DNA from 4 places in the Acidovorax radicis genome. Region 2 is predicted to be linked to each of the others. Evidence: predicted binding sites of a transcription regulator. Region 2 holds the regulator's gene; each other region holds the start of a gene.
The links. The regulator FNR, encoded in region 2, switches genes on or off when oxygen is low (the NO sensors DNR and NnrR bind a similar motif). The targets are predictions, from matches to a motif close to TTGATNNNNATCAA.
Positions count from the first base shown of each region.

Region 1 (3,475 bases), 1.8 Mb from region 2:
AGCACCAAGAGCCACAAGCTGCAGGACGGCACCGACTACTACGGCATCAACCCGCTGGGCTACGTGCCCGTGCTGGAGCTGGACGACGGCACCCGCCTGCGTGAAGGCCCGGCCATCGTGCAATACATCGCCGACCAGGTGCCGCTGAAGATGCTGGCACCGCAAAACGGCTCGCTGCAGCGCTACCGCCTGCAGGAGTGGCTCACCTTCATCGGCACCGAGCTGCACAAGGGCTTCAGCCCCCTGTTCAACCCCGCAACCCCTGAGGAATACAAGCCCATGGTGCGCGAGCGGCTGTTGCAGCGCCTGCAGTGGGTGGATAGCCAGCTCGCCGCCAAACAATACCTGATGGGCGACCAGTTCACCGTGGCCGACGGTTATCTGTTTACCGTGACCAACTGGACCCAGCCCACCAACCTGGACATCTCCGGGCTGGCAAATCTGGCGGCATACCGCGACCGCGTGGGCGCTCGGCCCGCCGTGCAAGCGGCGATGAAAGCCGAAGGCCTGCTGAAATAAGCCGCTACAGCGTATGCTGGCACCGCCCGCCAGCAAGCGCTGCACAAGCAACGGCGCGGCCTGGGTGAAAACCCGCTCAGGCCCATGAAGACCGTAGCCATCACCGCACCGGTCAACAACACCACCCCGTGCGCCACACGCCGCAGCCGCCACGGCGTGACCAGGACCCCGAGCAGATAGCCCAATGCGTCGGCCGTGTTCATTGCCACCGGCCAACACATCACCGTTCGCCTGCTTACCCGCACGCCAAGCGCCCTGCGCTGCCCTGCGAACCTTGCGATAGCACAAATCCCTTGACCTTTGTTACACGCGCCCACTGCAAGCCGAGGCGTTTGCGAATAGGCTTAAGAACCTGTTCACGTTCTTACTTACTGTCTGTTCAGCCCCCTGCAGCCACTGCACGAAAGAAAGAAACTCCGCATGTCCACCTCCCTTTTCGATCCCATCCAGGTCGGCGACCTGCATCTGGCCAACCGCATTGCCATGGCACCGCTCACGCGCAACCGGGCCCCCGACGCCGTGCCCGCAGACATCACCGCCACCTACTATGCGCAGCGCGCCAGCGCCGGCCTGCTCATCACCGAAGCCACCGCCATCAGCCACCAAGGCCAGGGCTATGCCGACGTGCCGGGCCTGTATGGCACCGAGCAACTCGATGCTTGGAAAAAGGTGACGGCGGCCGTGCATGAGGCGGGCGGCAAGATCGTGACGCAGCTGTGGCACGTGGGCCGCATCTCGCACACGGATCTGCAACCCGACAACGGCGCACCCGTGGCGCCCTCGGCCGTCATTGCCAAGTCCAAAACCTATCTGATCGACCGTGCCACGGGCAAGGGCAGTTTTGTGCCCACATCGCACCCCCGCGCGCTTGACGCGTCCGAGCTGCCAGGCATCGTGCACGCCTTTGCTGCTGCGGCGCGCAACGCCGTGGAAACAGCCGACTTTGACGGCGTAGAAATCCACGGAGCCAACGGCTATCTGCTCGACCAGTTCCTGAAAACCGGCGCCAACCAACGCACCGACGACTACGGCGGCAGCATCGTCAATCGCGCGCGCCTGTTGCTGGAGGTGACCCGTGCCGTCGCCGACGCCGTGGGCCATGGCAAGGTGGGCATTCGCCTGTCGCCCGTCACGCCCGCCAACGACATCGTGGACGAAGACCCGCAGCCCCTGTTCGACCACGTGGTGCGCCAGCTCGCCACCATGGGCCTGGCTTACATCCACATCATCGAAGGCGCCACCGGCGGCCCCCGCGAACTGCCTGACCGCCCCTTTGACTATGCCGCGCTCAAGGCCGCCTACCGCACAGCCGGTGGCAAGGGTGCGTGGATGGTCAACAACGCCTACGACGGCGCAATGGCTGAAAAGGCAGTGGCGGATGGCTCGGCAGACATCGTGGCGTTTGGCAAGCTCTACATCGCCAACCCCGACCTCGTCGAACGACTGCGTAGCAAGGCCCCCCTGAACGAGTGGGACCAGAGCACCTTCTACGGTGGTGGCGCTAAGGGCTACATCGACTACCCTAAGCTGAAAGCATCCAAGTAACGGGCAGGCACTGCCTTCGCATCAGGGCCGTGCAAAGCAGCGCACAGCCCTCACCCAAGACCTAACCCAGCCCTATAGGGCTGGGCGCCCGCATCACGATGCGGGTGAACAGGCGGTCATAGGCTGGGTCGCGCGTCTGGCCCGCGGCCAGCGGATTGAAGTTGCTGGCAAACGCCGCGTCAATCGTGGCCCAGTCGGCGGGCTCCAGGTGCTGCTGCGCTGCAGGCAACACCACGGTTTCTTCCAGGCGCATGTGTTCCAGGTAAAAGCGGATGTAAGTCTCCAGCGCCAGCGCAAATGCCTCGCGGCGTGCATCGCCCATCAGCTCCCAAGCCAGCAGCAAATGTTGCAGCTCGCGCACCGCTGACTCGCCGCCCGCGTGGTCGCGATCAAGCTGCGCAATCATCTCAGCGGCCTCGGGGGAGCGCTGCGCCACCTTGGGAAACAGCCACTGCGATTCTTTGGGGTGGTGCTGGCGTTCGGGAAACTCGTCGATGTAGAACAACATCGCCCGCATCACGTCAAAAAACGCAGCGGGCTCGTCGCCCGGGCCCTGGTCCATCATCAAACGCAGCGAGTGCAATACCGCCGCCAGCGACGCATGCTCCTCACGAATGGTTCGCAGACTGATCGACGGCATGGCGCACTCTCCAAGATGACACGAGGCTGCAAGGGTGCCACCACGGGCCCTCCAGCGGCCTGATACAGATCAAGGGTTGAGGTGCCCGGGCCCAAGCCGGCAACAGGGCTCCCGCGTTGCCCCTGGCGGTGTTCAGCAAGCCCCGGCTGGTGCCTGCTGCAGGCACCAGGGTATGCCGATCACCCGATCAAATCTGGTTGCGAAGCCGAACGATGGCCGCGCCCACGGCACTGGAGGCCTGCAAGAACCGTGTGTTGCCGCCAGCGCATCTTCCGCCTCGCCATAGGCGCCCCGGTTGATTGTTCTGGCGATTCCGCCCGCCACCTCATGGAACTCGCGGTGCCGGTCTACCAGCGACTGGAAGGCCGGCAGCCCGGCCATAGGAGCCCCGCCCCTTGCCATGCAGCCAACGGCCCAGCTCGCAGCAATCGTCTTTGCCGATGGTGTCTGCATCGAGCTGCTCGCGTTGCTGGGCCGCCCTACGCAGCTTGGAGCGCCATGGCGCATGCGCCTTGATGGCGGATTAGAGGTCGATGCCAGGGCCCGACGACGGTGCCGCCAGTGCCATGGGGTGCATGCCCCCTGCCTGTCCACCATCGGCCAACCGGAACTGCTGCACCACCTGCGACAGGCGGGCCGCCTGCTCGCGCAGCGACTCGGCGGCAGCGGCAGACTCTTCCACCAGCGCCGCGTTCTGCTGCGTCATGCGGTCGATCTCGCCCACCGACTGGTTCACCTGGCCAATGCCTGCGGACTGTTCCGACGCGGCGG
Region 1 is NZ_CP075184.1:81,431-84,905, reverse strand. It holds gene gstA (glutathione transferase GstA) at 1-519, shown strand, start outside; gene KI609_RS00370 (alkene reductase) at 940-2,064, shown strand; gene KI609_RS00365 (hemerythrin domain-containing protein) at 2,126-2,704, opposite strand; gene KI609_RS00360 (methyl-accepting chemotaxis protein) at 3,228-3,475, opposite strand, start outside.
Region 1: the regulator FNR is predicted to act here: its motif matches at 2,764-2,777, upstream of KI609_RS00365 (hemerythrin domain-containing protein).

Region 2 (3,475 bases):
TACTTGCGGAAATCGATGAGCCACGCCTGCTCCATGGGCTCGAACAGCAACTCCCCTTGGCACATCAACGCCATGATTGCAGCGCGCCGCACCAAATCATCCCGCGTGAGCGCGAGCCCGCGCACGACAGGAAGACGCCCCTGGTCAAGGAAGTCGTAGTACTCATCCAGCGTTTTGGAGTTCTGGCTGTAAGTGGCGCCAACCCGGCCAATGGCAGACACCCCAAGTCCAATCAGGTCGCAGTCTGGTTGGGTGCTGTAACCCTGAAAATTACGATGCAAGCGCCCCTGCCGCTTGGCAATAGCCAGCGCATCCGTCGGAAGCGCGAAATGGTCCATGCCGACATACACGTATCCGGCATCCATGAACGCATCCAACGAGCGCGACAACATCGATACCTTGCTTGACGCCGTTGGCAGCTCCGCCGAAATGATGCGTCGCTGCGGCTTGAAACGCTCAGGGAGATGGGCATAGGCGTAGAGCGCAATACGGTCAGGATGCAACTGTGCGACCTGTGCCAACGTGCGATCAAAAGACTCTGGGGTTTGGCGAGGCAACCCGTAGATCAGATCCACATTCACCGAGTCGAAGCCCAGCGAACGCGCTGATTCCACCAAAGAAAACACCTGCTCTGCCGGTTGTATGCGATGCACCGCCTTTTGCACCTCGGCATCAAAATCCTGCACACCGAAACTCAGCCGGTTAAAACCCAGCTCGTGCAGTAGCGCCAAGCGCTCGGCGTTGACAGTGCGCGGATCAACTTCAATGGAGTATTCGCCACCCGGTGCAAAGGCAAAACTGCGCTTGAGCATGGCCATGAGTTCGCGCAGGCCCGCGTCGGACAGGAATGTTGGCGTGCCACCACCCAAGTGCAACTGGCTTACCACCTGCCCGCCACCACAATGTGCAGTGTGCAGATCAATCTCACGGCTCAGATATCGCAGATAAACATCGGCGCGATCATGGTGCTTGGTGATGATCTTGTTGCATGCGCAGTAGTAACACAGCGACTCGCAGAACGGAATATGCACATACAGGGACAAAGGCAACGCTTTCGCCATCGTCCCGGACCGCCGTTGTTCGAGGGCAAGGACGTATTCATCTTGCCCAAAGGCCTCAACAAAACGGTCGGCGGTCGGATAAGAGGTATAGCGGGGCCCTGGCACGTCGAAACGGCGCAGAAGATCAGGCGAAACAGCGGTCATGAGAAGATATCCTTGCGTACATCCAAACTGTGCCGTACCCTTAGCTGCCCGTCCTTGACCTGCATCAATTGATCGCATGTGCCAAACAGCGACAATTTGATGCACGTCACCCGTACCATTGCGGTTGAGACCATGCCATCTCGTGCGGCGCTCGTATAGCGCTTGACACCCCAACCAGTTCACGTGCTTATGAACCCGCTCACCATCAAAGTCGCCTGTTCCAACTGCAATCTGCGGGAACTGTGCATGCCCGTTGGCTTGAATGAAGAGCAGCTCCAGCGCATCGACGAAGTGGTTGCTGTTCGCCGCAAGATAAAACGGGGCGGCACGCTGTTTCGCAATGGCGAAACATTCACTTCGCTGTATGCCATCCGAACGGGTTTCTTCAAGACCTGTGTCGCCACTGAAGATGGCCGCGACCAAGTTACCGGTTTTCAGATGGCTGGCGAGATCATCGGTCTCGACGGCATCGTCAATGATCACCACACCTGCGATGCCGTTGCACTCGAAGACGCCGAGGTCTGTGTAATGCCCTTTGACCGCATCGAAGAATTGTCCCGAGAGGTCACGGCCCTGCAGCACCATGTGCACAAGATCATGAGCCGCGAAATCGTGCGCGAGCACGGCGTGATGCTCCTGCTTGGCAGCATGCGTGCGGAAGAACGTCTTGCTGCGTTTCTTCTGAATTTGGTTCAACGCCTGCACGCTCGCGGTTTTTCGCAGTCTGAACTCGTGCTCCGCATGACACGTGAAGAAATTGGAAGCTATCTCGGGCTCAAACTCGAAACCGTCAGCCGGACGTTCTCCAAATTTGTGGAAGAAGGCGTTGTGGAGGTCAAACAGCGGCACGTCCGCATACTGGATACCGAGGCGCTCAAACGCATCGTCAATAGCCAACAGGCATGCCATTGACCCAGTCTGGGTAGCGAGATTCCTGCCGGTAGGCTGGGCTCCAGCCCATGACTGGTATTTTCAATAGTGCATCAGGAACATGCATTTGTCTTGCGACAGTCGTCTGGCCGCTCACCGTTAGGCACAGGACAGCGGTTCAGCTCGAACGGGGACAATGACAGCAGCGTCGTCAATGCGCCACTGGCCATTGTGATGATCCAGAATATAAAAAAGGCCAGGGTATAGACCCCTTCCCTAGAAAGCGCTAAGGGCTGCCCAAACCAGTGCAGATCCTGCGGATCCACCAATGCAAAAACGAGCATCTCCAGCACCCCTGCCATGAGAAATGCTGGCCATGCAATCCACATCAAGCGTTGCGTCCACATATACATCCCGTCTCTTTTTCATAGGGCCTGCCGCATGGGGGCATGACCGGTGTTTTGTGTTCAGCGGGGTTGATCTTGCACCGGGGTCGCGGCATGGTTACGCCCTTTCATGGCAGGTGCGAGACTTTTCTCAGGGGCTTTCAGCGTCTTGTTGATTTCGATGCCCTGTTGATAGTAATCCTCCGCCACGACCGGATCGGGCCGCGCGATAGCGAGCCACAGAGTGACGAAACCCGCCACGACCACAATGGCAGGGCCGGCAATCACGAGCCATACGTGACCAAACTTCCACCATGGTGCAGCAGGTAACGCACCAGATACAGCGGCAACAGGGGTTGACGACATGGCAATCTACTCCTCAAAACATCTCAATGGGCACCACCACCACCTGGCAGCTAAACCAGTGGGTGGTGGGGACTTGCAAGCTGGTTAACGTGGCACGAGGAAAACAGATTTCTCCGTCACGTGGGCACCAGTTCCAACCGCTTGCACATCAAAATACACCGTGTGCGAGCCTGGCTCAGCAGCTCCATACGGTATTTGCAACCTGACAGCCACCCAACGCGAATCCGCAGCACTGATGGTCACATCGGTATCCGAGGCAACCTCCAGCGCATCCAAACCACGGGCACTGATACGATAAAGTTGCTCTCCCTCGGTGGCATTCATGATCTGTAGGCGGTAAATGTTCTCGAGTTTGCCACCTGCCACGATACGAGACAGCGCAGCACGGTCGCGCACTACATCCACCTTCAGTGGAGTCCGCATCGACAGACTCACAAGCATTCCCACGCACAAGACCAGCAGCGCTGCGCTGTAAATCAATACCCGAGGGCGCAACACGCGTTGCAATATCTGCGACTGCGACCAACGATTGGCAACTGCATTTTGTGTGGAGTACCTGATCAAGCCCTTCGGGTACTGCATTTTTTCCATCACGGTATTACAAGCGTCGACACACAGGCCGCAGCCTATGCATTCATATTGCAATCC
Region 2 is NZ_CP075184.1:3,284,294-3,287,768, forward strand. It holds gene hemN (oxygen-independent coproporphyrinogen III oxidase) at 1-1,205, opposite strand, end outside; gene fnr (fumarate/nitrate reduction transcriptional regulator Fnr) at 1,395-2,117, shown strand; gene KI609_RS15010 (hypothetical protein) at 2,189-2,482, opposite strand; gene KI609_RS15015 (FixH family protein) at 2,543-2,827, opposite strand; gene ccoG (cytochrome c oxidase accessory protein CcoG) at 2,912-3,475, opposite strand, start outside.

Region 3 (3,475 bases), 360 kb from region 2:
GAGCGCGCGCCAGTTCCGCCACAGCCATTTTGTGAACGAGGTGTTGGGCGTGCTGGAGGAAACGGGGGCCAACCCCCATCGCCTGAAGCTGGAGCTGACGGAAACCCTGCTGCTTGACGATGTCGAAGACACCATCGAACGCATGGCCACGCTGCGTGCGGCGGGCCTGGGCTTTGCGCTCGATGACTTTGGCACCGGCTATTCCAGCCTGAGTTACCTCAAGCGGCTGCCGCTGGACCAGCTCAAGATCGACCAGGGTTTTGTGCGCGACCTGCTCACCGACGCCAATGACGCCAGCATTGCCCGCACCATCGTGACGCTGGCGCAGAGCATGGACCTGAGCGTGATCGCCGAAGGTGTGGAAACCGTGGAGCAGCGCGACATGTTGGCCAGCCTGGGTTGCCACACCTGGCAGGGCTACCTTTTTGGGCGCCCTGGCCCCGCTGCCGCATTGCGTGCGTCGGTGGCCCCGGTGCCCGTGCCTTGATCTCACCACCGGTTCAAAGCAATCGGTTCAAAGCAAAAGGTCTTGCCTGAAAAAAGCCCCGTTGCATTGGATGCTGAGTTTGCTTTCATTGTGATAGCGGAAGGCGCTTGCATATCAAGCGTTACAGGCTGTTTTGGCTTACAGAATTTCACAGATTGGTTGCGCCCAAGGCGCGGTAGTATCTGTCGCCATTGGCTGACATCTTTTCTGCACTTCCTGGGCTAAGGTACAGCAGCCTTTGTTACAAATACAGGCTGGCACACTGATCCACACCGCTCGAGCCTTCGGCGAGCCAGTCATCTGGAGTCCCCCATGAAAAACACCACCATCACCACGATCCGCCTTCTTGTTTCCGGAGCCGCTGCTGCCCTGCTGCTCGCTGCCGCTGGCGGTGCCCATGCACAAGCCTATGTCAATGCCACGGTGGGGGGCGAGCTGGCGCCCGGCGTGTATGGCCGCATCAATATCGGCAATGCGCCACCGCCGCCGCTGATCTATGCCGAGCCCGTCATCATCCAGCGCCCGGCTGTCATGGTGCCTCGTGCGCCCATCTACCTGTATGTGCCGCCAGGCCACGCCAAGAACTGGGGCAAGCACTGCGCCCGTTACAACGCCTGCAATCAGCCCGTGTACTTTGTGCAGGAGCCGCCACCACGGCGCGGCAACCCATACCCGGGCCCACGCGGGCGTGATGACCGCCGCTGGGACGATGACCGCCGCCACGGCGGCGGCAAACACGACCGTTACAACGGGCGTGGACATGGCCGAGGTGATGACCGCGGTGAAGGGCGTGGCAAGGGCCACGGCCACCGGGATTGAGCGGGGCCTGCGCGCCACGCCCTCTTTGACGAACGCCGGTGGGCGTTCGTTGGCAATGCGCCATCACCGCAGGCGGCCCAGCGCCTGCGGTTAAGCTTGAGCCCCTATGGCCCAAGTCACCTTTTCCCCTCCGTTCACCACCCCTTCCGATGTTGTCAGCCAGCTGCGCCAGGGCGGTTATGCCGTGCTTTCTCCGGCGGCCGTGGCCCAATGGGTGGGTTGTGATCTGTCAGAGTTAATGGGCCTCAATGGCGACTGGGCGACGCTGCCGCCCGATGATTTCTTGAAAGACGGTGGCCGCTATCGCCGCCGGCGCCACGCCTGTTTTGTGGTGCAGGATGGGCAAGCCCGGCAAGTGCCTCACCGCGCTCACTGGCAGCCCGTGGAGTACAACGCCTTGCACGGTGGCATGGAGCGCTGGTTTGCCCCCATGGAGCCCACCACGGTGGTCAAGCCGGTGTGGCAGCGGCTGCTGGCCGCGCTGGCCGGGGTCTCCGACGCCGTGTTTGCGGGCGCGGACGCACCCGCACCGTGGTTTGTGGAGGCGCACCAGTTCCGCATCGACACCACGGACGGCATCGGCCGCCCAACGCCCGAGGGCGCACACCGCGATGGTGTGGATCTGGTGGCGGTGTTCCTGGTGGGGCGAGAGGGCGTCAAAGGCGGGGAGACGCGTGTGTTTGAGGCCGCGGGGCCTGGCGGCCAGCGTTTCACGCTCACGCAGCCGTGGTCGCTGCTGCTGCTCGATGATGCCCGCATGATCCATGAGTCCACCCCCATTCAGCCGCTGGCCGACGGTGGCTACCGCGACACGCTGGTGGTGACCTGCCGGCGCGGCAACTTCCAGGGCGCTGAGGTGATGGGCCCAACACCGGCAACGGCGAATATCTGACGGAACCCGCTTTCTGGCGCCTGGGCCGACCCCGTCGCCATGGCGGATGAGTGCCCCTGATTTGATACGGATCAAGATGCCGGGTATGGTGGACGTTCACACTGGTGTTCAGCCGGGCCACTAGCCCGCTCACCATTCAACCCAAGGAGAAGCACCATGTTCAAACACATTCTGGTTCCTGTCGACGGCTCCAAGACCTCGATGCTGGCCGTATCCAAGGCCGCAGGCCTTGCCAAGACCTTCGGCAGCGCCGTGACAGCGGTGTATGTTATCGACCCGTATCCCTTCACTGGTGTGGGCGCCGATTTCGCTTATGGCCAGGCGCAGTACATCAGCGCAGCCACGGCCGAAGCCAATGCAGCACTCGACGCCACCAAGAAGGCGATGGCAGAGGCTGGTGTGCAGGTGACGGTCGTGGTGGGCGAGGGCCATGCGGTGCACGACGGCATCTTGCGCGCGCTGGAAAGCACGGGCGCCGACCTCATCGTGATGGGCTCGCACGGCCGCCGTGGCCTGGAAAAGCTGGTGCTGGGCAGCGTCACGCAGCGCGTGCTGGGTGTGGTGCATATCCCGGTGCTGGTGGTCAGGGACTGAGCGCCATTGCTCCATGACAAACGGCTCCGAAAGGAGCCGTTTTGCATTTCAGGTCTCAATGATGCCGCGCATCACCCGCAACCCACCACTGTCGTGGACTAGGCGCGCCTCAAACCAGTGCACCCGTGGAACTGGCTTAGCCAGGCCACCGGGTGCGTCCCCCTCGGGGGAAGGCGCCCCAGGCGCCTCAGGGGGGGTTACTCGATTTTTGCGCCAGAGGCTTCCACGATGCCCTTCCACTTGGCGTAGTCGGTCTTGAGCAACGCGCCGAACTGTGCCGCCGACATGGCCTGTGGCTCTGCGCCCTGGGCCTGGATGGCGGCCTTCATGTCGGCGGTGGCCAGCAGCTTGTTGATCTCGGCGTTGAGGGTGTTGACCACGCTCGCCGGGGTGCCTGCGGGGGCCAACACGCCATACCAGGTGCTGACGTCAAAGTTCTTGAAGCCTGATTCAGCCACGGTGGGCACGTCGGGCAGCGACGAGCTGCGCTTGGCCGACGTCACGGCCAAGGGGCGCAGCTTGCCGGACTTGATCTGACCCATGGCGGAGGGCAGCGAGGACACCAGCAGGTCCACGTTGCCGGCCAAGGCATCCATCAAAGCGGGGTTCGAGCCCTTGTAGGGGATATGGCTCAGCTTCACGCCCGCCGCCTTTTCAAACAGATCGCCCGCCAGGTGGATGGA
Region 3 is NZ_CP075184.1:2,920,127-2,923,601, reverse strand. It holds gene KI609_RS13335 (EAL domain-containing protein) at 1-487, shown strand, start outside; gene KI609_RS13330 (hypothetical protein) at 800-1,306, shown strand; gene KI609_RS13325 (2OG-Fe dioxygenase family protein) at 1,413-2,198, shown strand; gene KI609_RS13320 (universal stress protein) at 2,355-2,792, shown strand; gene KI609_RS13315 (Bug family tripartite tricarboxylate transporter substrate binding protein) at 2,990-3,475, opposite strand, start outside.
Region 3: the regulator FNR is predicted to act here: its motif matches at 2,260-2,273, upstream of KI609_RS13320 (universal stress protein).

Region 4 (3,475 bases), 1.8 Mb from region 2:
AGCCCGAGCAGGCGAACGCCGTGCTGGCCGAGTTTGCGCAGTGCGCACCCCCTGGGTCGCGCATGGTGCTGGATGTGATGGCGCGCCATACCGTGGGCTTTGCTGCCCGTTGCCCCAGCATGCGCCCCACGGGCGCGGCGTTTTGCTGGGGCGTGGGCCGCATGGCCGAGCTGGCCGCTGTGCACCCGCGCCTGCAGCTGTTGCGCGAGCAGAGCGCTGCGGAGGGATATGGCTGGGCGGGCATGGCCATGGACACGCTGTGGCGCCCCTGGCTCGGCGCGCCACTGTATGGCCTGGCGACGCTGGGCGTGAAGGATTGAAGCCCCCCTGAGTCGCCTTTGGCGCCTTCGCCCGTAGGGGGACGCCACCCGTGGCCTGGCAAAGCCAGTTCCACGGTGGCACTGGCTTGGGCTGCGCCAGTTGCAGAGTGTGTGCTGCTGAAAAGTCGCTGTCCGTGTGGATGTTGAGGGGCCACTGTCCGAAAGCCCGTAGAGGTTGGCGCTGGCCGCTACACCTTGCGCAGGTCTGCCGTCGGCCCAGGCGCCAGCAACCGCGTCCACGCGGGGGCCTTGCCTGTCAGCTGTCCCACGATGGCGGCCTGCAGCGGCGGCAGGCGCCGGGCTCCCTGCAGCACCAACTGCCGCAGCAGGCGCGGCACCGGGCGGGCGTCGGTGTACAGGCGCACGATGGCATTGGTGCCCTGGTAGATCGGCCAGGCGTGGCGGTGGTGCGCCCGGGCGTACACGGCCAGGGCATCGGTACTGCCGATGTCCTGCCCTTGCTGGCGTGCGCTGACCAGGGCGGCGGTCAACCGCTCCACACCGGCCAGGCCCAGGTTGTAGCCATGCGCCGTGACCGGGTGCATGCCCACGGCGGCATCGCCCAGCAAGGCACAGCGGTGGCCTGAAAAACGCTGTGCATACGTGGCCACCAAAGGGTAGGCGTGGCGCTCGCCTTGCAGTGCCATGGGGCCGAGGCGCCCGTTGAACTGCGCTTGCACCTGGGCGGCGAAGGCCTCGGGGCTCAGCGCCATCAGGGCGGCGGCATCGGCCGTGCCCGCAGTGACCACCACCGAACACAGGGGGTGCCCGTCGGGTGCATCGGGCAGCGGCAGCACGGCCAGCGTGCGTTCGTAGCCAAAACACTCGTGCGCCACGTTGCCATGGGGCAGGGTGTGGCGCATGCGGCTGACAATGACCGTGCGGCCAAAGTCGCTCATCTGTGCACCAATGCCCAGCTGGCGGCGGGTGGCCGAGAAGCGGCTGTCGGCCGCCACCAGCAGCGGGGCGCACAGGCGCTGGGGCTGTGCGGGTGTGGCGGGCACCGCGTCACTTGCCGCGCCCACGGGCAGGTAGTCGAGTTCGGCTTGGGCCCCCTGCGTGGCCACGCGTGTGACCTGGGCGTTGCTGATGATGTGCACGCCGCGGGTGCGCGCCGCCACCTCGTAAGCGGTGCGGCGCAGCGCGAAGTTGGGCACGATAAAACCCAGCGCACCGTGCCCCGTGGTATCCGAGGCACCGGGTGCGCCCGGGGTGTGCAGCTGCAAGGCGCTGTGCAGCCCCACAGGGCCGTCGTGCACCTGCGCTTCGCGGATTTCACCGACCTCGTGGGCGGCAAGGCCCGCCCAGCTGCCCAGCCGCTGCAGGGTGTCTCTGCTGGGGTGGGTCAGGGCAATCTCGCGGCCATCAGGCGCGGGCGCGGCCAGCGCGCTGTCGCTCTGCTGCTCGACCACGGTGGTGGCAAAACCGGCCTGGGCGAGGGAAACGGCCAGCGACAGGCCGGCCGGGCCTGCGCCGACGATGAGGACGTCGCTGTGTGGAGTCATGGCACAAAACAAGGGAAAAGCAGCGGGCCATTGTGGGCGCCTGTGGCGCACAACGGTTTGCCCTGCATCAAGTCGCGGCGCCTGGTTTGCTATGTAATCAATAGCTGCTTGCGCTTATGGATAAAGCGCTGGAGGCCAAAAATGCCCAAATGTGGCCGCAACAGCCCCGAGCGCCGCTGTGCCGACTCAGGCTTTTGCCGTCTTGCGCGGCGTTTTGGTGGCTGATTTCTTTTTGGCCGGACCCGACTTCTTGCCGCGCAGATGCAGCCCCCAGATGACCAGCAGGCACAGGTAGGCCACGGGGATGCTGTACGCCGCAAAAGCCGCCAGCGACAGCGGCGGCGCGGTGATGGAGCGCGGGTTGGCCATCGTCTCCAGCAACTGGCGCGTGCCGGTGCCCAGCGTGGGCGTGGCGTGCTGGCTGCCCGAGCGGGCCATGAGGGCGCCCATGAAGGTGAAGAACTCCATCAGCAGCGCGCCGATCAGAAAACAGGCCAACAGGGCCATCAGGTGCGCAAACGCCCGCCGGTTGCCCTTGGCCAGAAAAACAAGCGCCGACACCAGCCACAGTGCAGGCAACAACAGGGCCAGAACGGGCCAGGCGGACAGGAGCATTTGCATCAGAGCGACGGGCCAGGGGCCCCACAAAAAAATCGACCACAGCGCGCATGCGCGCATTCCCGGCCACGGGGGTGCGCTGGCAGGGCGCAACCACGCTGCCCCGGTGCCACGCCCCCGCCGGGCCGTGGCGCGAAGTATAGGTACCTGCCACACACCTGGCACGTGCCTGCGGACGGGGACTTTTGGCGCGTGCGGTCCGCAGGCCATCTGCCCTGCACATTCCGCATGGCCCGTCGCGTGGCTTGCCATGTCAATTCGGAGACGGCGTGGCGTGGTCAACACCCCAGCGCGCTGGTACGCTGCGTCGCCATGGAGACAAAACAAAACACCCTGCCTTTCATTCCCCAGATCCGCCTGTACCAGAACTGGCTGCGCGACACGCGTGGCCTGCAGTTCGACAGCTACGACGCCCTCTGGCGCTGGTCCACCACCGATCTCGACGCCTTTTGGCAAAGCATCTGGGACTACTTCAAGCTGGAGTCGCCCACCCCCCACACCGCCGTGCTGGCCAAAAACACCATGCCCGGCGCGTTGTGGTTCCCAGGCGCCCAGGTCAACTACGCACGCCAGGCGCTGCGCCATGTGGATGCCGCGCATGCCGCAGGCCTGCCCGCCATCATCAGCCGCAATGAAAAAGGCCACCACCGCGAACTGAGCTGGCCCGAGCTGCGGCGCCAGGTCGCGTCGCTGGCCCTGCACCTCAAGGCCCAGGGCATCCAGCCCGGCGACCGCGTGGCCGCCTACCTGCCCAATGTGCCTGAGGCCATGATCGCTTTCCTGGCCACGGTGAGCATTGGCGGCGTGTGGAGCATCTGCGCGCCCGACATGGGCACCCACGCGGTGCTCGACCGCTTTCGCCAGATCGAGCCCAAGGTGCTGATCGGCGTGGACGGCGTGAGCTACGGCGGGCGCGACCACGACCGCCGCACCGTGCTGGCCGAACTGCGCGAGGCCCTGCCCAGCGTGCAGCACGCGGTGTTGCTGGGTAACCTGGATGCTTCTGTTTCGATAGCTGGTTGGGCAAGTTGG
Region 4 is NZ_CP075184.1:131,071-134,545, forward strand. It holds gene KI609_RS00585 (class I SAM-dependent methyltransferase) at 1-320, shown strand, start outside; gene ubiM (5-demethoxyubiquinol-8 5-hydroxylase UbiM) at 509-1,825, opposite strand; gene KI609_RS00595 (hypothetical protein) at 2,012-2,446, opposite strand; gene KI609_RS00600 (acetoacetate--CoA ligase) at 2,756-3,475, shown strand, end outside.
Region 4: the regulator FNR is predicted to act here: its motif matches at 1,883-1,896, upstream of ubiM (5-demethoxyubiquinol-8 5-hydroxylase UbiM).